Regions from separate parts of the Neobacillus sp. NPDC093182 genome, predicted to be linked through region 1. Evidence: riboswitches for the same ligand, from Rfam matches in the RefSeq annotation. Region 1 holds a riboswitch; each other region holds the start of a gene.
What was found. A riboswitch is a leader RNA that binds a small molecule or an ion and turns the genes downstream of it on or off. The one in region 1 is predicted to bind cyclic di-AMP.
Positions count from the first base shown of each region.

Region 1 (7,616 bases):
ATATCCGAGAAGTAGATAAAGGGTTAGAGCTTGTACAAATGTTTCATGATTTGGGTTATGAGACTTCACTTAATATTATGGCTTTATCGAGCGTACCTGAAAAGCAGCTTACGAAAGCTTTTGATATGGTGAGGGAAAGTCCTGTAGATGTTGTATATATCGTTGATTCTTTCGGAAGCTTGGATCCAACGGATATTGAGCACCAAGTAAAGAAATTCCAAGAGCTGATCCCTAACAAACATCTTGGAATTCATACACATAATAACATGCAGTTAGCATTCGCCAATACATTAGCGGCAATGCAAAACGGGGTTACATACCTGGATTCATCTGTTTATGGCATGGGCCGTGCTGCAGGTAACTGTAACACAGAACTTCTTGTAAGCTACATCCAAAAGCCAAGCTATGAACTGAAGCCTGTATTAGAAATGATTGAAAAGCACATGCTGGAAATGCGCCAAAAATGGGAGTGGGGTTACATCATTCCTTATATGATTTCTGGTGTACTAAATGAACATCCACGTGTCGCCATGGCTTACCGTGACAGCGCCGATCGTGATAAATTTGTCGATTTTTATGACAAGGTAACATCACCGGAAGTTTCTGTTGCCCCAGCGACGAAATAGGTTAAACAGAAAACAAGTACCTCTCATGATAGAGGTACTTGTTTTCTGCTCACTTTTTTAATCCCCGATATTTTGCTGTTGTTAATTCTTGAATATATTCCTCAAGCTCAGGCATTTCCATCTCTTTCGCTATTTGTATGGATGATTCGATATCGTATGGAACTCGAACAAGCTGTATTGAAAATACTCCATTTTCTCTTTGGTTATATTCTCCTTCAAGAATGGCATAGGAGGCTTGAGTGAGATCAAGCGGATTTCCTACACTGCCCACGTTACACAATGTCTTACCTTTAATATTTTGCTGGTAGGCATTATGAATATCTCCATAACAAACAACATCAGGCTCTCTTTTACCTGCTATATTTTCTGTGTGTTCGGTGTTTTCGAACATACTTAAACGACGTTCAACAGAGTCCCAGGGCTGGATTCTTTCATACACACTCCGAGGTGAAGCATGGAACATTCTAACTAGTTTTCCGCTCATGATAAATTCTATTGAAAACGGCAGTTCTTCTAAATCATTCATTTGTATTTCCGTTAATTGGTTTTGATGCCATTTGATTGTGTTAGACTCTTGGGGTTTAGGAAAGAAATCATCCCAATTGCCTCGAACCACCATTTCACAATGCTTTTGGATCATTTGTATTGCTATGCTTGATTGTGGTCCTTTACCGACTAAATCACCTAAACAAATAATTCTTTTAATGTGTCTAGCATCGATATCCTCAAGCACCGATTCTAGTGCAGGGATATTTCCGTGAATGTCTGAAATAATAGCGATTTTATCCATCTTTATAAGACTCCTAACGATTTATATAAAATCAATAATTCTCCATTTGTCCCTGATTTCCTGTATATTTCCCGAAATTGGCAAAAAGAAAGATGTTTTTATATTATTATGCAAAATAATTTGGCATAGAGCAAAAAAACTTTGCAGTAATTCCACTTATAGAAATAGGTAAATGTATATATTCTATGGAAATCTGGTTGGCACAATAATTGCATTAAAGAAGAACAAGATATAAAACTATTTTATGTTGCCAATAGTGAATATCGGTAAATAAGAAACTGAATTGATTTATCAGAAATAATCAGAAGGTTCAGTTTAAACATTTAAAAAATTAAAGTGAGGGATGTTGATGTGGGTTATTACCGTATATTCGGAAAAGAGTATTCAAATGTTTGAGTTCGATAATCAAGAGGAAGCAAGAGCTACTTACCAGAGTATAAAAGGGTGTAAATTTCTCAGTGAAGTGATCTACTATAATGATTTTGATGTAGTTAAATAAAATATTATACAAAATTTTCTGATTTTTAGAAGTATTTACAGTGTTTTTGGGGAGTTTAGGTTATTTTTATATTTTTGCAAAAAAACATTTTACTTTTCTTAAGATAGTAACTATTATAATAATGAAAATAGTTTCAAATTTCTAAATCGCTGAAACCGTTTAGGCACGGGGGAACCATATGGATTTAATCAATCCAAGGGGTGAATCCTTTTTAAGGTAGGGCTACTCAGGAGGCCCGAATCCGACAGCTAACCTCGTAAGCGTTTATGAGAAGGAAGGTGGAACTTGTGACACGTTATAAGAAGTGTCTACAAGTCTATTTACCATGACTTGTAGACACTTTTTTGTTCCTTTAATAGATTTTCCACGAGGGGGATATTACTTTTTAAAAAGAAAAAGCATTCATCTGTTTGTAACCGTTTTCTATTAAAAAATGAAAGGGCTGAAGTAAATGTTACCAGAGCGCGAAATTGAAAAATTCCAGCAAACTGTAGGTCAACAAAGTGAACAGACATTAAAACGCGAGTTAAAATCCAGGCATTTAACAATGATTTCAATCGGAGGAGCGATTGGTACTGGACTGTTCCTTAGCAGCGGCGCAGCCATCAGCACAGCCGGCCCCGGGGGAGCATTGCTAGCATATGCAATAGTGGGCGCAATGGTCTTTTTTATCATGACTAGTTTAGGAGAAATGGCTGCTTTTATGCCCGTAAGCGGTTCCTTTAGCACGTATGGAACGAAATTTGTGGATCCAGCATTTGGTTTTGCGATTGGATGGACCTACTGGTTTAGCTGGGCGATGACCATTGCTGCTGAATTAGCCGCCTCAACCATGATCATGAAATTTTGGTTTCCGGATAGTCCTTCTTGGGTATGGAGTGCATCATTTTTGGCGCTTATTTTTCTATTAAACTATTTATCTGTTAAGGGTTATGGGGAAGGGGAATATTGGCTATCCTTAATTAAGGTATCAGCGATCGTACTATTTATTATTGTTGGCTTGCTAATGATTTTCGGCATTATGGGAGGAGAAGCAGTAGGGTTTAAAAACTTTACAGTGGATAAAGCTCCTTTTTCAGGCGGTATTTTAAGTGTTTTTATTGTTTTTATTGCAGCAGGTTTTTCTTTCCAAGGTACCGAAATCGTGGGGGTTACGGCAGGTGAAAGTAAGGATCCTGCAAAAAATGTACCAAAAGCGATTAAAAATGTTTTCTGGAGAATCCTAATTTTTTATATTTTGGCGATTGCTGTCATCGGGCTTCTTATTCCTTATAATAATCCGAATTTACAAAATGATAATGTGATGGTAAGTCCATTTACCCTTATTTTTGAAAAGGCTGGGATTGCCTTTGCTGCTTCACTCATGAATGCTGTTATTTTAACTGCTTTATTATCAGCTGGTAATTCTAGTCTATATGCTTCAACACGCATGTTGTATTCGATGGCGAAGACGGGACAAGCGCCGAAGATTTTTGGACAACTTAACAACCGTGGAGTTCCCGTTGCAGGTATTATTCTAACCTGTGCTATAGGTGCGCTTGCCTTTTTGGCTTCATTTTTCGGTGATGGTATGGTCTATATTTGGTTAATGAACGCGATCAGTATAACTGGATTTATCTTCTGGCTCGGTATTTCCATCAGTCATTATCGATTCCGAAAAGCCCTTATCGCTCAAGGGCATTCGCTAGACATGTTACCCTATAAGGCAAAATGGTTTCCAATTGGGCCAATCTTCGCCATCGCTTGTGGAATTATCGTTATATTAGCTCAAAATTTCCAAGCTTTTCTTGCCGACCAGATAGATTGGGGCGGTGTAGTAGCGGCATACTTAGGCATTCCGTTTTTCCTTAGTTTATATTTTGGCTATAAACTGATTAAGAAAACGAAAATGGTTAAACTTGAGGATGTAGAGTTTGACTTTGACAAAAAATATAATTAATCTAAAACGGATTTTATGGGAATTTATTTAAAAAGTGGTTCCTTTCTTACTTTACTTATTGGATTAATTGGAGTAAAATTTAGAAAATTCATCAATAATGTTAATTTGCCGATTGGACATCCAAAGGCTCCTTTACGCATTCCGCATAAAGGAGCCTTTTTTATTGATTAAAACTGGAAAGGGGTCGAGGGAATTGAATATTGATCATCTTGAAGCATTTATGTATGTAGTCCACCTGGAGGGTATTCATAAAGCTGCTGAAGCACTGTATTTATCACAGCCAACCGTTACAGCGAGAATTAAAACGTTAGAACGTGATCTTGGCATTGATTTGTTTTTGCGTAAGGGAAGAAGTTTGACATTATCTGAGGAAGGAAAAGCTTTTATCCCATATGCAGAGCAAATTATTCGTACCTATGATCAAGGGAAGAAACGATTGAAGAAGGAAGATAATCCTGAAGAAATTATCATTGGGGCTAATATTATTACTTCTCAATACTTTATTCCTTTTGCCCTTCCTTTCTTGAAGAAAGCAAATCCTCAATTACGTTTTAAATTTTATTCGGCGACAAACGATGTATTGCTCGATAAACTTCTTCAGAAGCAGGTCGATATCGCCTTTATGAAGGATGTTACCCATCGTGGAATACAAAAGCATGAGCTTCTAAATAATTCTGTCCGTTTGGTCGTTTATCCTGGCCATGACTTTCAATTTCAAGAGAATTTAACTGTTAAGCAGCTAGCTAGTGAACCCATGGTATTTTTTGAATGCGGCGCTTTTGACTGGAATCGGATTCATAAATTATTTGAAATGGCCAATGTTAATCCTCGCATAGAATTTTTAGTCGACCATCTTGAAGTAGCAAAATCTATTATTCTAAGTGGACATGGCATAGGGTTTTTACCATACCTATGCATTAAAGATGAGCTTCAGAGAGGCAGCCTGATTGAAGTAGATGTTTCTCATATTCTTCAAATTAACCAGCATATTTTTGCGACACACTTGAATAATGGTTTTATGTACCCCGAGTTCTGGAATGATATTCTTCGGTCTGTTAAAGAATTTGAGAAGGAAAAGGACCTGTCTTTTATTTAATTTTTTAATGTAAAGATTACATTTTTCTATCAGCTATCGTATTGCCATGACAATCTTCTCGGTGATAGGATTAAACACAATAAATTAACAAGCATTGATTTCTTGGTGTAAGAGGGAAATGCACAGTTTTAATTCCCACTATTCAAGTGTGAATTATTGGATATAAAAAGAGAGGATGATAAGAATGACAACACAAAATAGTAATGATGTGAGGCTATTTGTAGAAACAAAAAAGGAAAACTCCTTCGAAACAAGTAAATATCTAAATCTGCCAGATATACAGTTTTTTACTTGGTGCAATCGACAGTATCGGGTTAACAGAGGTGTTTATAATACAATTGATCAATGGTTATACGAATATGGAATTGTCAATGTTCATTATCGTAGAATTCAGATTTTGGCGTTTTTGGATTTTGTCAAAGACGAGATGTTAGAGGAACAATCTAAATTTATCCGATTTGGTCATGGCGGTCTTTCAAAAAGGCTAAATGAATTTATGATTGATTATGGGCAAAGCAATGTAATTCCCTTAAAGAAACCAAGAAAATGAAATAGTCTGGAGATCAATTGATAGATTTTTTTAATTAGCATCAAATTTTTTCCTATCAAGTAAAGTATTGCCACATTGTAGTTTTCGGTGATAGGATGAGAATTAATACAAAACATACTTTTCTTATCAATTAGGTCGGAATAAAAATGTGGAGGAGAAATAACATGAGCTATAAGCTAAGTATTTTAGATCAAAGTCCCATTTTTCCAGGGAGCACTGCTTTTAATGCCTTACAGAATACCGTTCGATTGGCTCAAAAAGCAGAAGAATGGGGGTACTCACGTTTTTGGGTATCCGAGCATCACCATACAGATCAATTGGCAGGTTCCTCTCCTGAGGTATTAATTTCGTATATTTTAGCTCGAACGAATAAGATTCAAGTAGGTTCAGGGGGAGTAATGCTTCAGCATTATAGCCCATATAAGGTGGCTGAAAACTTTCATGTCTTATCCACTCTAGCTCCAGGAAGAGTAGATCTTGGGATTGGAAAAGCACCAGGTGGTCTTCCATTATCAACAAAGGCGCTCCAGTATGGCACCGTTAATGATGGAAAGGACTTTTCTGAGCGGCTATCTTTTTTACATGAATTAATTGAAAATTCCGTTGATGAGGAACACCCTCTTACTGGAATTCAAGCAACACCGATTCCTCAAAAAAAACCTGAAATTTTTTTACTTGGTGCAAGTGTTAATAGCGCTCAGCTTGCAGCAGATGAAGGGATATCATTTGTATTTGCAAAATTTATTAATAGTGATGATAAGGTATTGGAACAGGCGGCTAAGGTGTATCGCGAAGGTTTTCCAAATGGAAGATTCATCATCTCATTGGCTGTTATTGCTGCTCCAACTCAATCCGAAGCTGAACAACTGGCAGGAGACAGAAAAATAGTAAAAGTTCATCTTCAGAGCGGACGCTCGGTGACATTACAATCTATTGAGCAGGCGGAAGTGTTTGGTAAGCAAAGTGGCGAACCCTTTGAAATTACAGAACAAAAAGCAGACATTGTTGCTGGAACCCCGAACTATGTAAACGAAATTTTAGAAAAACTTCATCGGACGTATCAGGTGGATGAATTTATTTTACATACACCAATTGAAAAAGAAGCAGAAAGATTTCAATCATTTGAACTGTTGAGCCCTTGTAATCCTAATGGAAATAGGGGAATAGTCAATAGACAAGATTATTCGTATATTGCGAGTCAAATATTTTTAAAGTAGTGAGAGAAAATTTATTAAATGAAAGGTTTTTTTTATAACATAATTCCTAGTTATTCTGTGTGTTTAGTTGGTCTTATCCAATGAATTTAAAAGGAGGATATTCAATGTCTATTCAAAAAAAATTAAAATTTGGTGCTATTATTCATGGGGTGGGAGGAAATATTGCTGGTTGGAGACATCCTGATATTCAAGCGGATGCAAGCGTGAGTTTGGAGTTCTATACCAATCAGGCACAAAAGGCCGAAGAAGGAAAATTCGACTTAGTTTTTATTGCCGATGGCTTGTATATTAATGAGAAATCGATTCCACACTTTTTAAATCGTTTCGAACCACTAACGATTTTGTCGGCACTTGCAGCGCTTACTTCAAAAATAGGACTTGTGGGAACACTGTCTACTTCATATAGTGAACCCTTTAACGTTGCAAGACAATTTGCATCGCTTGACCATATCAGTCAAGGCCGGGCTGGCTGGAATGTTGTGACCTCCCCATTAGAGAAATCGGCTTTAAACTTTAGTAAAACAATTGACGAACATCCTGATCATGCAAAAAGATACCGAATTGCTGCTGAGTATCTTGAGGTAGTTAAAGGATTATGGGATTCCTGGGAAGATGAAGCATTTGTTCGCAATAAGGAAACAGGGGTATTCTTTGATCCAGAAAAATTGCATCCATTGAATCATCAAGGAGAATTTTTCAAAGTTCAAGGACCATTGAACATTGGCAGATCCAAGCAAGGTCGGCCGGTTATCTTTCAGGCAGGTTCCTCTGAAGCAGGAAAAGACTTAGCAGCAAAAGAGGCAGATGCCATCTTTACCGGACATGCCAATTTAGGAGAAGCAAAAGCTTTTTATCAGGATGTTAAAAATAGGGCAAAAGCTTTGGGCAGGAATTCTGAT
Region 1 is NZ_JBIVOI010000017.1:20,431-28,046, reverse strand. Features, by position in the region: gene ACIQAA_RS25645 (aldolase catalytic domain-containing protein) at 1-626, shown strand, start outside; gene ACIQAA_RS25640 (metallophosphoesterase family protein) at 676-1,416, opposite strand; cyclic di-AMP (ydaO/yuaA leader) riboswitch at 2,053-2,193, shown strand; gene ACIQAA_RS25635 (amino acid permease) at 2,367-3,854, shown strand; gene ACIQAA_RS25630 (LysR family transcriptional regulator) at 4,048-4,950, shown strand; gene ACIQAA_RS25625 (hypothetical protein) at 5,135-5,500, shown strand; gene ACIQAA_RS25620 (LLM class flavin-dependent oxidoreductase) at 5,665-6,717, shown strand; gene ACIQAA_RS25615 (LLM class flavin-dependent oxidoreductase) at 6,822-7,616, shown strand, end outside.

Region 2 (7,616 bases), on a different contig from region 1:
AAACCCATATTAAATAATTGAATCGTAGTTTTCTTAACGGCATGTTGTAGTAATGCCATTGTATGCACACAAGTCTCTCTCATTTCTGGTAGAAGACAATTTTCTTTAATAATACTCAATTGATAAATACAATTACTTAAAGTGTCGATTTGTCTCTCTAATAAATTAACACGTTCGGAAATACCTGTTTGCACTTCGTTTTCTACTACTGACAAAATATCATAAAGAGTCTGTGTGGCGATTTTTAATGAGCTATTCAATTGGTCAAAGGTTTTAAAAAAATTATTAATTTTCATTTGTTTTTCTTTCCGTAATATCTGAAATATAAATAAAAATGAAACCGTTACAATAGCCAACAGTATTATATATACCAAATAAATGACCCCTTCAAAAAGAATTTATTTAATCAATTCACCACGCCACTTCCCCTGTTACTATACATATCATCTATTTTACCAATTAATCAATCTTTTCATTACCATTTAAATCACCAATATATCATTTGTCATACTAGGTTTTGAATTAATTTATCAAAATGAAGCTCATCTGCTATTATTCAATAAGGGAAATTCGGTAATAATGAACAGTGAATGAAATATTTGAGGTGGGAAGAGATGGTCCATCACTGGATTGCTAAATTTTTAAGAATGCACGTTGTGTTAAGAATATTGTTGTTAGCTTCATTAATTATGATCCTCTTTGGATACATCATTCATCTGATAGAACCGAACAATTTCCCAACGGTTTTTGAAGGTATTTGGTGGGCAGTTGTTACAGCTGCTACTATTGGATATGGGGACTATGCTCCAGAAACATTTGCAGGAAGAATAACAGGAATTATCCTCATGTTAGTAGGGATTGCAATCGTATCGTCCTATTTTGTTAGCTTAGCTGCTACAGCTGTAACCATGCAGGCAGCCTTTATCGAAGGCAAACTCAACTTTAAGGGGAATCAACATATGATCATAATAGGATGGAATGAACGGTCTAAAGAAATGATTGCCTCAATTTATAAAAAAGATCCATTAAGAAAAGTAGTCCTTATTGATGAAACACTGGATGAAATGCCTGTAGAGTACAAAAATATTCATTTTATAAAAGGACGTGCCAATCAAGATGACATTTTAAAAAAGGCAAACATTCATGGTGCTCAATGTGTTGTGATAACAGCCGACCAACATAAGAGCGAGTCGTTTGCAGATATGAATACGATTACTATGTTATTAGCGGTAAAGGGAATGAATCCAAAAATACGTTGCATTGCAGAAATCCTTACTTCTGCTCAAGTGGAAAATGCCAGGAGAGCAGGAGCAGATGAGATAATCCAATCCAATATTCTTGCAAGCTCACTCATCCTTAACAGTTTATCATCTCCGTCAACAATGGCCTCTATGATCGATTTAATAAGTCATTCAGATAACCAAGTACTCTTAACATCAGAACCTTTTAAAATTGAGATGGTGGGGAAATCCTTTAACGATGCATATATTCATTTCTTTAATAAGAATATCATGTTGGTTGGAATAAAAAGAGGGGAGAAATCACTTATTAACCCCTCACATGATTTTGTTATTAAAAAAGATGACCTTGCAATATTAATTACCGAATAGTAATGTGTTACTTCCTGGCGAATAATCCCTTCTCTTTAAAATAAAATTAAAGCATACTTTTTTTTGTACCCATAAAATGTACAAAAAGTATGCTTTCATTTTTACTTTTTTAAATGGAAAGGTACTGTTGTTATTATCACGTTACTCCGATGAAGCAAGAAAGTACGAATCAATAAGCTAGATTGATTATGGAGAATATTGTGCCAGCCTTTCTTAGGAATAAATTGTGGGATCACAACGGTAACCTTATAATTATTTTCACTTGCTTTATGTTCCACTGTATCGACAAATTTAGTTAAAGGCGTAATAATGCTTCTGTAATGAGAATGCAATGTCACCAGTCTTACATCAGGCTGCCACTTATTCCATTTTTCTTCAAACTTATGCTCGTCGTCCCTTTCGAATGCGACATAAACGGCAATAATTTGATCTGGTTTAAGCGATTTGGCATAGTTAATTGAATTTTCTACCACATGAGTAATTCCAGCCACTGGCACAATGATCACATTTCCATCAATCGGTACAGCAGGCTCACAAGTGGTAATCCTCAACTGATCACCAAGGGTATCATAATGTTTTTTAATTCGGTGGAAAACAAAAATAATTATAGGCAGAAAAACTAAGATTGACCAGACCTGATTAAATTTAGTTAAAAAGAACATTATTGTGACGATAAGGCTAATTAATGCACCAGTTGTATTAATAATAAATTTTGGGACCCATCCCTCTGGTTTTTCACGAAGCCATTTAACCATCATACCTGTTTGAGACAATGTGAATGGAATAAACACTCCAACTGCGTAAAGTGGAATAAGATGTTCAGTTTCTGCGTGAAAGGCAAGGATTAAAAGGATTGAAGCTGCCCCAAGGATAATAATGCCATTTGAATATCCTAATCGGTCCCCTCTAATAAGAAACATCCTTGGAATAAATTTATCTTTCGCAAGATTAACCGCCAATAATGGGAATGCAGAATATCCAGTGTTGGCAGCAAGGATTAATATTAAAGCAGTAGTTCCTTGGACAAAGTAATACATAAAATTCCGTCCAAAGATTTCCTCTGCAATTTGCGAAACAACGGTCACCTCTCCTCTTGGAGCAGTTCCGTAAAAGTAGGCTAAAGTTACAATTCCTGAAAACAAGATAGCAAGCAAGATTCCCATCAAGATTAAGGTTTTTGCAGCATTGTTAGGTGCAGGATCTTTGAAGTTAGGGATTGCATTAGATATAGCTTCAACTCCTGTTAAGGCAGAACTCCCCGAAGCAAATGCCCTTAAAAGAATAAACAAACTGATCCCTGCTACTTGTGTCCCGATAGGGGTGTGTAATTCAGGTGCAACTCCTCCTGTTACAATGTTAAAAAGACCGACACCAATTAATATGAACAATGCTAAAACAAATAAGTACACTGGGTAGGCTAATATAGAAGCAGACTCCGTTACTCCTCTTAAATTCAACAATGTGAGAAGAATAACAAATACAATGGCAATTTCAACATTATAGTCATGTAATTTAGGAAAAGCAGATGTGATAGCATCCGTACCTGCAGATACACTTACAGCAACAGTTAAAATATAATCTACCAAAAGAGAGCCACCAGCAATTAAACCTGGATTTACCCCTAAATTATTTTTCGAAACAACATAGGCACCTCCTCCATGAGGATAAGCAAATATGATTTGCCGATAGGACAGTATGAGAGCTGTTAAAAGAATTAACACACCCACTGCAATAGGAATGGAGTACCAAAATGCTGCTGTTCCTATTGTTACCAACACGATTAATATTTGTTCAGGACCATACGCTACTGATGATAGTGCATCGGAAGAAAGTATAGCCAGTGCTTTGGTTTTATTGATTTTTTGTTCCCCTAATTCATGTGATTTCAAGGGTCTTCCAATTAATAATCTTTTTATTGATGAAAACATCAAAATTCACCGCCAGGTTTTGAAATGAATAAGTTATGTAATATGTTGCCCAATAAACAATTTTTTTCAAAGTTGAAATAAAAAAAGTGTCTACAAGTCATAGTTAATAGACCTGTAGACACATCATTTTACTTGCATCACAAGCTCCACCTTCCTTCTCATTAACGCTTACGAGGTTAGCTGTCGGATTCGGACCTTTGAGTAGCCCTACCTAAAAAGGATTCACCCCTAGGATTGAGAAATTATCCAGGATAATGTTTCCCCCGTACCATATGGTTTCAGCGATTTAAGAACTTTGAAACTGTGATTATATTACTCCTGTATTTACCAAAAGTAAATAAATTTTTTTGAAAAAGATTAAAAAAACATGAATACAGAAAACGTAATTTTAAACGATTTGCCCAGTTCGAAGGAGGAATTAATATGTTAAAAGAAAATAAACCTTTATTATCTGATGAATTTTTAGATGAATTAGCTAATGAAATTAACCAGCTATATGGAAAACATATAAATGAACAAAATACAGAAGCAATAAATAACGATTAAGACTTCATGGACCGCATTGTTCTTGCGGTCTTTTTATATGCAGGCGAAAATTAAAAAGACACCCATTCGGTGGATGTCTTGATTACCTTTCATTTCACCTAATATTTGCAAACTCATTAATATTATCTCGATGTCCTAGTACAACTAATTTATCCCCTTCTTGAAGAATCTGATCAGGAGATGGGGAAATGATTATATTTTCATTATTAACAATCGCAATAGCAGTCAAATTATATTTTGCTCGCAAATCTAGATCTCGTAAATTTTTTCTTGTTATTCCTGAAGGAATCATTATTTCTTCAATATTATATTCTCTTGAAAGTTCTATATAATTCAACACGTTAGGTGAGAGGAGCTGGTGTGCAACCCGTTCTCCCATATCCCTTTCTGGATGTATTACCCAATCTGCTCCAACTTTTGTTAATACTTGTCCGTGACGTTTGTTAAGAGCTTTTGCAATTACTTTTTGTACCCCAATTTCTTTTAAGAGGAGAACCGTTAGGATACTAGCTTGCATGTCATCACCAATTGCTACGATTACATAATCAAAATTTCGAATTCCAACTGATTTAAGTGATTCCTCTTCAGTAGAATCAAGTACAACAGCGTGTGTAAGCGATAATTTGCTATCTTCTATACGTTCTTCATCTAAATCAATCCCCATGACTTCTTGCCCTGCTTCGAATAACTTTGATGCAATACTTGTTCCAAATCTACCTAGTCCAATAACAGCATAACTGAGCTTTGCCATAGTTTATTAGTCACCCCAAAAGAATCTTAATTATTGATTAAACCCTAGCCAATTAATATTTTTTCTTCTGCATATCTAACCTTTGCTTCTTTTCGAGTATTTAAAAGAGCGAAAGCCATTGTTAAAGGTCCAAGCCTACCAATAAACATCATAATCGTAATCAAAAATCTCCCTATAGGCGAAAGTTCTGGCGAAAAATTTGCAGACAAACCTACTGTGCCAAAGGCGGAAATCGTTTCAAATAATATTTTGCTCATATCAGCTTTCTCGGTAAAAGTTAATAAAAAGAAAATGAGGAAAATAAAAGTCATTGCCGTCACAACAATTGATAATGATTTATTTACCAATCCCCACGAGATTCTACGTTTAAAAATATTCACATCATCCCGGTTCGTTACTACTGTCCAAAAAGCTAAAATAATAATGGCAAAGGTCGTTACTTTAATTCCACCACCGGTAGATCCTGATGATGCACCAATAAACATTAGAGCCATCATGAAGACAAGGGAAGATAAGTTCAAAGCACCAATATCAATGGTATTAAAACCGGCAGTCCTTGTTACAACTCCTTGAAAGTAGGATGCCCATAGCTTATCCCCCAACTCCAACTTTCCAATAGTCGAAGGATTATCGTATTCTGAGACCAAAATGATTAAAGGTCCTATAATGTTAAGTATTAGTGTCATAAGCAATACGACTTTAGAATGAAGGGATAATTTGCGTAAGGATTTTTTATGAAAAAGATCGAGAATTACTGTAAAACCTATACCCCCAGTGATGAAAAGAAGGGTAACCATTATATTAACTGTCGGATCACCTACCCATTTGCTTAGGTTGTCAGGTTCAAGTCCGAACCCAGCATTATTAAAGGCTGAAATAGAGTGGAATATACCATAGTAAATTGCTTTCTCCAAGGGCATTTCAAATGACCAACGAATGGCTAGAGTAGTAGCACCAATTAGTTCTACAATAAAAGTAATGAGGATAATCCTCTTTACAAGGGTCACTACTCCAGCAAGTGAAAATACATTTAATGAATCTTGCAATAATAAACGTTCCTTCAGACCAATCTTTTTACCTAAGATAATAAACATGAATATACCTGTGGTCATAAAACCCCAACCACCGATCTGAATCAAACAAAGAAGAACAATTTCACCAAATAAGGTAAAGGTTGTTCCAGTATCCACAACTGCCAAACCTGTAACACAGACAGCAGAAGTTGCTTCAAATAAAGCATCAATGAAGCTAAGTCCACGTCCTTTTTCATATGTAGATATTGGTAGCATGAAAAGAAGGGTCCCCAACAGTATTAGACTACCAAAACCTATTACAAGTATTTGGGCAGGATGCAAACTAATTAAATTCCCTTTTCGTTTAAACAATTCCACATTATTGACTCCCTTTAAATATTCAAATAAATCATGCTTTTTAAAAAATATTTATCCTAAAAAAATTTTGAAATTCTTTTTTATGTTATACCCAATTGTCTTCGGTTTATGAACTCCATTTAGAGAACTTTACTGGTAAGCTAAATAGAAAACGGTTACCCTTCTCTTTAAAAGAATTTTTTTATTAATGGAATATATATTAGCTTTTTAATGAACAAACTAACATTTGAGAATCTAGAGGAGGTGAGATAAAAGTGGAAGCCAACGTTATGAGTATTGTTCAACGTGAATTATACATGATTACTATGGTCTTTCTTTTTGGATTAGCGGCCATGAAACTTTCTGAAAAAACAAAAATTCCAGATGTCGCCCTTTTTATGATAGTAGGGATTTTGCTCGGACCATCCGTATTCAAATTGATAACAGTTCCCAATGATTCAGTGTCCTATCAATTTATCATTGTAATAGGCTCGATTTTAATCCTTTTTGAAGGAGGAAGAGCCATTCTCTTCTCTGTTCTGAAAAAGGTCTGGATTACAATTACTCTTTTATCTATACTAGGAGTCCTTGTTACAGCCGTTATTGTAGCGGTTACTGCTTATTATTTATTAGATATACCTATCATGTATGCACTTTTGCTAGCTTCCGTAATTGCGTCTACAGATCCCGCAACTTTAATGCCTGTATTTAAACAAATCACAATTCAAGAAAAAGTAAGGCGTACGGTGGAGAGTGAATCAGCATTTAACGATGCAACTGCTTCTATTTTGACATTTACCGTTCTAGGGGTCATTTTGGGACAAACAGAACTCTCTGTATCATCCAGTATTTGGAGTTTCTTTCGGGAAGCTGGAGGAGGAGTTTTAGTCGGAACGTTAATTGGCTGGATAGGAAATATATTATCTTCAGATCACCGATGGGGTCTATTAAGAAAATACGGTACGGTTGTTAGTCTTGTTGTAGCAATTAGTTCTTATTTGGCAGCAGGCTATATACATGCAAGTGGGTTTATGGCTACCTTTACTGCGGGTTTAATATCGGGGAATCCTGAACTATTTCGACTTAAAGTTTCCGAAGAAACAAATGAAACTGTATTTGAATTCTCTGAAACGATAACTTTACTTTTGAGAAGCCTTATCTTTATGCTGCTTGGTACCCAGGTTGATTTTAATATTTTATATGACTTTTGGATACAAGGGATATTGATAGTCCTAGTCTTTATGTTTATTGCTAGACCTCTTACTGTCATTCTTTGTACTTTGCCTGATAGAAGGGCAAAATGGAAATGGAATGAGATTGTTTTTATGTTTTGGGTACGTGAAACAGGCGTAATCCCAGCCGCACTTTCTGGTATGATTGTGGCTTCAGGGGTCGATTATGGTAATGAAAT
Region 2 is NZ_JBIVOI010000019.1:63,603-71,218, forward strand. Features, by position in the region: gene ACIQAA_RS27070 (hypothetical protein) at 1-374, opposite strand, end outside; gene ACIQAA_RS27075 (potassium channel family protein) at 615-1,610, shown strand; gene ACIQAA_RS27080 (APC family permease) at 1,712-3,538, opposite strand; cyclic di-AMP (ydaO/yuaA leader) riboswitch at 3,689-3,832, opposite strand; gene ACIQAA_RS27085 (bacitracin ABC transporter ATP-binding protein) at 3,962-4,084, shown strand; gene ACIQAA_RS27090 (potassium channel family protein) at 4,179-4,835, opposite strand; gene ACIQAA_RS27095 (TrkH family potassium uptake protein) at 4,880-6,226, opposite strand; gene ACIQAA_RS27100 (cation:proton antiporter) at 6,481-7,616, shown strand, end outside.
Region 2: another riboswitch for cyclic di-AMP. It lies ahead of ACIQAA_RS27080 (APC family permease); the one in region 1 lies ahead of ACIQAA_RS25635 (amino acid permease).

Region 3 (7,616 bases), on a different contig from region 1:
GGCGTTGGAGTTTATGCTGACCTATCCGGACAGAGCATTTGGAAGTATCTTAGTCAGCGGAATGTCGGAAGCAAGTGATTTTTACATTCGTAAGAGGATTTCTTTATCAATCAAACTCGCAAATCCAGCTACTTTTTCTATCCTAGCTAAAGCGATTACTATTGGTAATGCTGATTCAATGGAGACATTTAAAACATTGTACCAGGCAGCCGAAAAAGGTGACGTTAAAAATATTAATCAATATTTTCAATATAGTTTGGAATATAATTGTACGAAACAGCTAGAAAATATTGAACTACCCGTATTACTGGTCTATGGTAAGAAAGACAAATCATTTCATCAATATGCCAAACTTTTGCACGAAAAATTGCCATATAATGAATTAAAGTTTTTATCTAATGAAAAACATCAAATACCCACAAAAGCAACACAGCAATTGAATCAATTAATAATAGATTTTGTGCACTTACACAATAAGAGTTGAATCCTAAAATTATTTTAAAGATATGAAACGATCGTAGGCATGGATAACTCGGGTTATTAAAGGATTCCAAAGGTTCGAAGATAGGTTAACACATGTAGCAACTATACTTCCTATTAAAGCACTGCCTATAATATCGGAAGGATAATGCTGTCCCATCCAAATACGTGATAGCCCTGTTAGGAAAGCTAAGATGGACAGTATAAGACCTAATGTGTGCTTGTAAAAAAGTACGGAAATGGCTGCAGCAAAGGCTAATGCCGTGTGTTTGCTTGGGAATGTAGAATTCTTTTTTGATGGTACCGGCGCTAATAGATTTACTCTTTTTTTCAAAAATGGACGAGGCTTAAAATAAACAAATTTAATCATACTGGTGAACAGGAATGCAGTAATTGCTGAAATTCCTGCTAAAATAGCGATTCTTTTATGAAAGTTATTTCGAAACCACAAGATGATCAAAATAATCGCAAATAGATAGCGAAGTTTCTTTGAGATTATGATCATAAAAATATCAAGAAAATGATAGCGCCCTGTGAATTGATTTAGTATTCTAAATAACCAATTGTCCATCATAATGCCTCCTTTTAAATTGCTCCATTATTTTTTCCTTAATAGTATTTATTATGTGATTTCTGTTCTGTAGTTAATTGGCTCGGTTAAAAGGAGAATCTGATTGAATTATTTCAAAATTCGGGAAATTTTTTCTATTTCTTGGGAAAGCGCAAGAACAGACATTTCTTGAGCTATGGTGTCAATTGTTGTTGTCGTAATAAAAGGCGGGAAAAATTGATTTTCATCGATACCACCAAGAAGCATAGAGTGTTTTTCGAAAATAGAGAGGAATAGGTATGAAAATTGTCGTAATTTCGGATACACATCTTCCAAAAAGAAAAAAAGGATTGCCTCCTAGGTTATTAGAAGAATTAAAGGATGTCGAACTCATCATACATGCGGGAGACTGGCAAACAATTGATATCTATCATGAGCTGCTGTCGTATGCAAGCGTTGAGGGTGTTTATGGGAACGTGGATGAGGAGGAAATAATCGGATTATTACCATCAAAAAAGATTGTGGAAGCGGGCGGTTTTAGATTTGGCGTTACACATGGACACGGGAAAGGAAAAACAACTGAAAAACGTGCCATTGCAGCATTTGAAGGGGAGAAAGTAGACAGTATAATTTTTGGACATTCTCATATTCCTGTCAAGAGGTATGAAGGGAATCTATTAATTTTTAACCCCGGTTCACCGACCGACAAAAGAAGACAAAAGTTATTTTCCTTTGGGGTAATCAGCTTAAGTGATAAAATAACGGCAGAACATATTTTTTTTAATGAACAGCAGTAACGGTTGGAAGGAGAGGAACCAATGGATAAAGGAGTTATTGTCTATACAACAAACGACTGTATCGAGTGTACGATGGTCAAAAAAGTACTTACTGAGGAAGGCATTCCTTTTGAAGTTAGAGATATATCAATTAACGCGGATTATCAACAAGAAGTGGAAAAGTACGGCTATCTAGGCGTTCCAGTAACGGTGTTAGGAAATAAAGCTGTTAAGGGTTTTACGAATGAATTAAAGGAAATTATCGAAACAGCAAAAAAGAGCTAATGTTTAGTTAGCTCTTTCGATATATTAAAAACCTGTTAGCTTTTTAGCATAAAGCATATTGGTTTTTAGAATCTCATAGTAAAGCCCCGGATATCCTGCTACTAACGCAATATCGTGTGATGGGTTGCAATGGTCAATTTCTGTAAGCCAAATATCACCTAATTCTCCTACCGTAATATCAACAGCTGCGTTTGCAAAATGTACGTCCATACCTTCAATTTCTTTTACACAATCAATGGCAATATGGTGCAGTTCCTCATAGGTTAAAGAAGCATGCAAATCACTTTGCTGCAAGAAATCTTTTACGATTTCTTTTTCAAATTTCACCAATGGCAGTAATCTGCCATCATTTTTTACCGATTGGTCTCCTCTCGTAAACGAACCCATTACCTGCCATTCACCTGAGTGATTTTTAACCGTAATAAACCTTATAGTGATGGTTCGATATCCTGTTACATCAATGGATTCTTGGATGATGTTTTCTCCCTCTTTAAAATATTTACTAAAGATAGAATAGGCTTGGTCCCGATTATTAAATCTATAATTCTTTGATTCCATATTTGCTAAATTCGTTATAACGAGAGAGTTTGAATCTTTTAGTAATATTCTATATGTCTGTCGGTTGGCGCTGTTTAGAGGCTTCACCGTTAAATTAGGAAATTTCTTTAAAAAGTAGTATAGATCTTGTGGTGATCCATAAAGATTTGTATCGGGAAGATAACATTTTACCCCGATGGAACCTGCCAATTTCTTATGAATACTCCATCGATTAAGAAAGAAATCATTAAAAACCACATTGCCGATAATCGATTTGAAATGTTGAATCCATGCAGTGCTTACGGAAGATGTCATCACAAAAATAGAGGCTGGATATGGGTAAGTTCCTTCTTCCCATTGTTTTGTCCGAGGATTATAAAGATAGCCTTTAACTTGATGGTTAACTTTATCAACATGGTCAAGAGAAAAGACTAGGATGGCACCCTTAATTTCACGATAAAGTAACACATAATCACGAAGATGATCGAGATATTTCTTAATCGAGCTTTGATAATAACCTGCAAGTAAACCGATAAAGGGTCCAATTTGTAGTTCGTTGCCATTCTGCTTGATTTCAAGGCTGCAATGCTGTGGTATATTCAGCATGTCCAAAATATCTTCAGATAGGCTTGCCCCATTTAGTGGCAGTTCATCAGAGATGTCAACAATAGATTGATAGGTGTTTGCTCCAAATCTGATTTTTCTAGCCGTAATTTGAGTAATTCCCATTGATTCTGCTAACTTGGGATGTAACGTTAAAATCCCTCTGTTAGAGGTGTTTCTTGATAGCAGAATAACATTTTCCATTTTAATTCCCCCCAACCATAATATTGGATAAGTTATTATATGTACAATAACGAAGAGTGTCTTAAAAATGGGGGGGATTCTTACAAATTGGACAAGTGTACCATTGTTATCTTGAAATATGTTTGGAGGCTTATTCGTCTTGTTTATGATTGTTTTTATCTTCGTTTTCTTCAACAGGGTGACCGTATAGCTCATTGATTTCATTAGCTAATTCATCTAAAAATTCATCTGATAAAAGCGGCTTTTTCTTTTTAGACATATATAATTCTCCAATCTTTATTTTTTTATAAAATTTTCATTTACATTTAAGAAACACAGGAGTATGATAATCACAGTTTCATATTTCTAAATCGCTGAGACCAGAATTGGTGCGGGGGACCCATTCAATGGATAGTATATCCAAGGGGTGAATCCTTTAAAAGGTAGGGCTACTCAAGGCCCGAATCCGACAGCTAACCTCGTAAGCGTTAATGAGAAGGAAGGTGGAGCTTGTGAGACAAGTTTATTAATGTCTGCAGGTCTATTTAACTTTGACTTGCAGGCATTTTTTTGTGCTTTTTTAGGGTGAATTAACAACTAATAACTTTATAGAAAATTCGGTGGTGCAGACAATGGTTTCTTCGGTCAAAAGATTATTAATTGGCAGACCTTTAAAGTCAACAGAATTAGGGGAACAAAAGCTCAATAAAACAAAAGCGCTGGCAATTCTTTCGTCAGACGCATTATCGTCGGTAGCTTACGGACCGGAACAAATACTGATAGTGCTCGTAACCATTAGTGCTGCGGCCTTTTGGTACTCCATTCCGATTGCAATCGGTGTATTAGTTTTATTAGTTGCCTTAATTTTATCCTATCGACAAATAATTTTTGCCTACCCGCATGGCGGAGGAGCCTATGTAGTTTCAAAGGAAAATTTGGGTGTGAATTATGGGCTGATATCGGGAGGTTCACTCCTTGTTGACTATATTTTAACGGTGGCAGTTAGTGTGTCAGCCGGAACAGATGCCATAACATCAGCCTTTCCTGCATTTCATGACCATAATGTGGGTATTGCGATTATTTTTGTCATCTTGATCACTACTTTAAACTTAAGAGGTGTAACGGAGTCTGCTTCTATTTTAGCATATCCTGTATATTTATTCGTGCTCGCTTTATTTATTTTAATTGGCGTGGGAATATTTAATATTCTAACGGGGCAGGTTCCAGCAGAATTGCATACACCAGTTGGAACTCCTATTGCAGGGATATCTTTATTTTTGCTCTTAAGGGCATTTGCTTCAGGCAGTTCAGCTCTTACTGGAGTTGAGGCGATATCGAATGCGATTCCGAACTTTAAAGATCCAGCTCCAAATAACGCTGCTAAAACTTTGGCTGCAATGGGAGGATTACTGGCGATATTATTTTCGGGAATTGTATTGTTAGCCTATTACTATGGGATTACTCCGAATGAAAAGGTTACAGTCGTTTCCCAAATTGCGGAGCAAACATTTGGACGAAACTTTATGTATTTCTTTATACAAGGCACAACCGCATTAATCTTAATTCTTGCTGCAAATACAGGATATACAGCTTTTCCACTGCTGGCAGTCAATCTTGCAAATGATAAGTTTATTCCAAGAATGTTTAAGATTAGAGGTGACCGATTAGGGTATTCTAATGGAATTATTACATTAGGTTTAGCTTCGATCTTGCTAATTATCTTTTTCAAAGGACAAACGGAGCACTTAATTCCACTTTATGCGGTTGGGGTCTTTATTCCGTTTACCTTATCCCAAACGGGGATGATGTTAAAATGGCTTCGTGAAAAGCCACAGGGCTGGATGTCTAAGCTTATCATTAATACGATGGGTGCTGTTATCTGCTTTGTCGTAACGATTATGTTCTTTTTAACTAAGTTTGCACAGGTATGGCCTGTCTTAGTGTTCTTACCAGTGATTGTGTTTGTCTTTTACCGAATTAGAAAGCATTATGAAGCAGTGGGAGAGCAGCTCAGATTAAATTGTGACGAACCTGCAGTGCCAATAGAGGGGAATGTGATTATTGTTCCTGTAGCTGGTATTACGCAAGTGGTAGAAAACTCACTTAATTATGCAAAATCCTTAGGTGCGGATCAAGTACTCGCAGTCTATGTTTCCTTTGAAAGGGACGATGAAAAGAAATTTGAAGAAAAATGGAATAAGTGGCAGCCTGATATTAGACTCGTAACCCTTCACTCACATTACCGGAGTATCATTCAACCTTTAACTAAATTTGTTGATACGGTGCAGCACAAAGCAAGTGAAGCAAACTACAGGGTAACTGTCATCATTCCACAGTTCATACCGAAAAAGGGCTGGCACAATATTCTGCACAACCAATCCAGCTTATTAATAAAAGCATACCTGTTATATAAACGAAACGTAATTATTACCACAGTTCCATACCATCTAAAAAAATAATTAAAAGAGCAGACTCCATTTTGGGAGCTGCTCAATTTTCGTTTTCAGGATTCGTGAAGATACATCCGGGAACCTCAAAGGTTAGACCATTCGCGGTTAAAGTGATCGAACAGATCGCAGTACCAATGATTGTTTCATGCAGAAAATGTATGTTTGATAGAACGGCATTGTCATGAAAGTTGACTCCAGAGGCTTGTCCTTCGGCTGTTAATATCATACCGGTACCGCCGCCGGATACGGATTCATATGTTGGCAAACCGGGTGCTGCGGATTTAAAAACAAAGCTATTGTTTTGATTAATATCGTCACCATAAAGAATGGAAATAAAACAGTTATTGGCTGTACAATCAACATCACATATTCGTGCAGATACCGTAATTATGCCGCTAGAAGGGAACCGATTGATTAAGGTTTCGACGGGTACGGCGGTTGCCGATACTTTTGCACGACAGTTACAACTTTCCATAAAACACCTCTCATTCACAATATTACTTATATATATGAAACAGCTTGTCTTTTGGATTGGACAAGAAGTGGAGTAAAATGGAAATAAACAAATAATATTAATTATTAGGGAACACTTTTTTGTGCTGCGGTTTGATTGGAAGTACCATAGTATGGGAAAATATGGAGAGGTGATAAAAAATGTTGAAATTTGATTTACATACACATCATGATCGGTGTGGGCATGCAAGGGGAGGCATTCGAGAATATATCGAAGCCGGTATAAAAAAGGGGTTAAATATTATCGGGATTTCTGACCATACCCCTTATTTTTCAAGTAAAGAAGACCATCCGTTTCCTCACATAACCATGGCAGCAAGCCAATTTCCTGAATATGTAGAGGAGGTCTTGAAGTTAAAACAAGAGTATTCTGGGAAAATTGAAGTACTATTAGGAATTGAGGCTGATTTCTTTCCTGAATATGTAGAAAACTATCGTCTGTACTTTGACCGCTATCCATTTGATTATATTATTGGATCTGTTCATCACGTAGATGGGGTGAGCATTTTTAAAAAGGACCGCTGGGAAGGGATGAGTTCTAAAGACCAAATAACGACCAAAGAATCCTATTATTCATTAATTGAACAATCTGCGCGCAGCGGCATGTATCAAATTCTTGGTCATATTGATGCGATGAAAGGCTTCTATCCTGACTTTTCAAACATTCAAACAGCTGCAGTCGAACACACACTAAAGGTCATAGCGGAATGCGATGTCGCTATTGAAATTAACACCTCAGGAAAAACCAAATACGTGGGGGGCTGGTACCCAGCCGATGACATTTTAGAAATGGCACTCCATCACGGAGTAAAAGTCACCTTCGGCTCAGACGCCCACGACCCAGAGCGAGTCGGCGACGAATTCGAAATCGTCCAAGCCCGCCTCAAACAAATAGGCTTCAAAGAATGGGTTTACTTTAAAGAACGAAACAGATATGCAGTAAAACTATGAATAAATGCATAAATGGTGACAGGCACCAAAAGGCAAAAAAAATGTAATGGAAACTAGTCCATTACATTTTTTCTTGTTTACCAATTTGTTTGCGTTTTTTGGTTAAGGTTCTAATTAGGTAGATACCGCCGATGAGTGCTAGTAGATTCAGTGAGTCACCCAGGTTTATGGTTAGGTTGAAGTTGTTGTTTCAAAATGCTAGTTTTTTACTAACATAGTTTTTGTGAATTTCCTGGTACGCGAATACATGAGAAGAAATACAAAGGCACTTCCTATTCTCATAATGGA
Region 3 is NZ_JBIVOI010000029.1:473-8,088, forward strand. Features, by position in the region: gene ACIQAA_RS31265 (alpha/beta fold hydrolase) at 1-484, shown strand, start outside; gene ACIQAA_RS31270 (phosphatase PAP2 family protein) at 494-1,051, opposite strand; gene ACIQAA_RS31275 (metallophosphoesterase family protein) at 1,330-1,827, shown strand; gene ACIQAA_RS31280 (glutaredoxin family protein) at 1,849-2,091, shown strand; gene ACIQAA_RS31285 (YheC/YheD family protein) at 2,116-3,435, opposite strand; gene ACIQAA_RS31290 (bacitracin ABC transporter ATP-binding protein) at 3,566-3,694, opposite strand; cyclic di-AMP (ydaO/yuaA leader) riboswitch at 3,777-3,917, shown strand; gene ACIQAA_RS31295 (APC family permease) at 4,047-5,873, shown strand; gene ACIQAA_RS31300 (hypothetical protein) at 5,905-6,339, opposite strand; gene ACIQAA_RS31305 (histidinol-phosphatase) at 6,522-7,328, shown strand; gene ACIQAA_RS31310 (MFS transporter) at 7,527-7,616, opposite strand, start outside.
Region 3: another riboswitch for cyclic di-AMP. It lies ahead of ACIQAA_RS31295 (APC family permease); the one in region 1 lies ahead of ACIQAA_RS25635 (amino acid permease).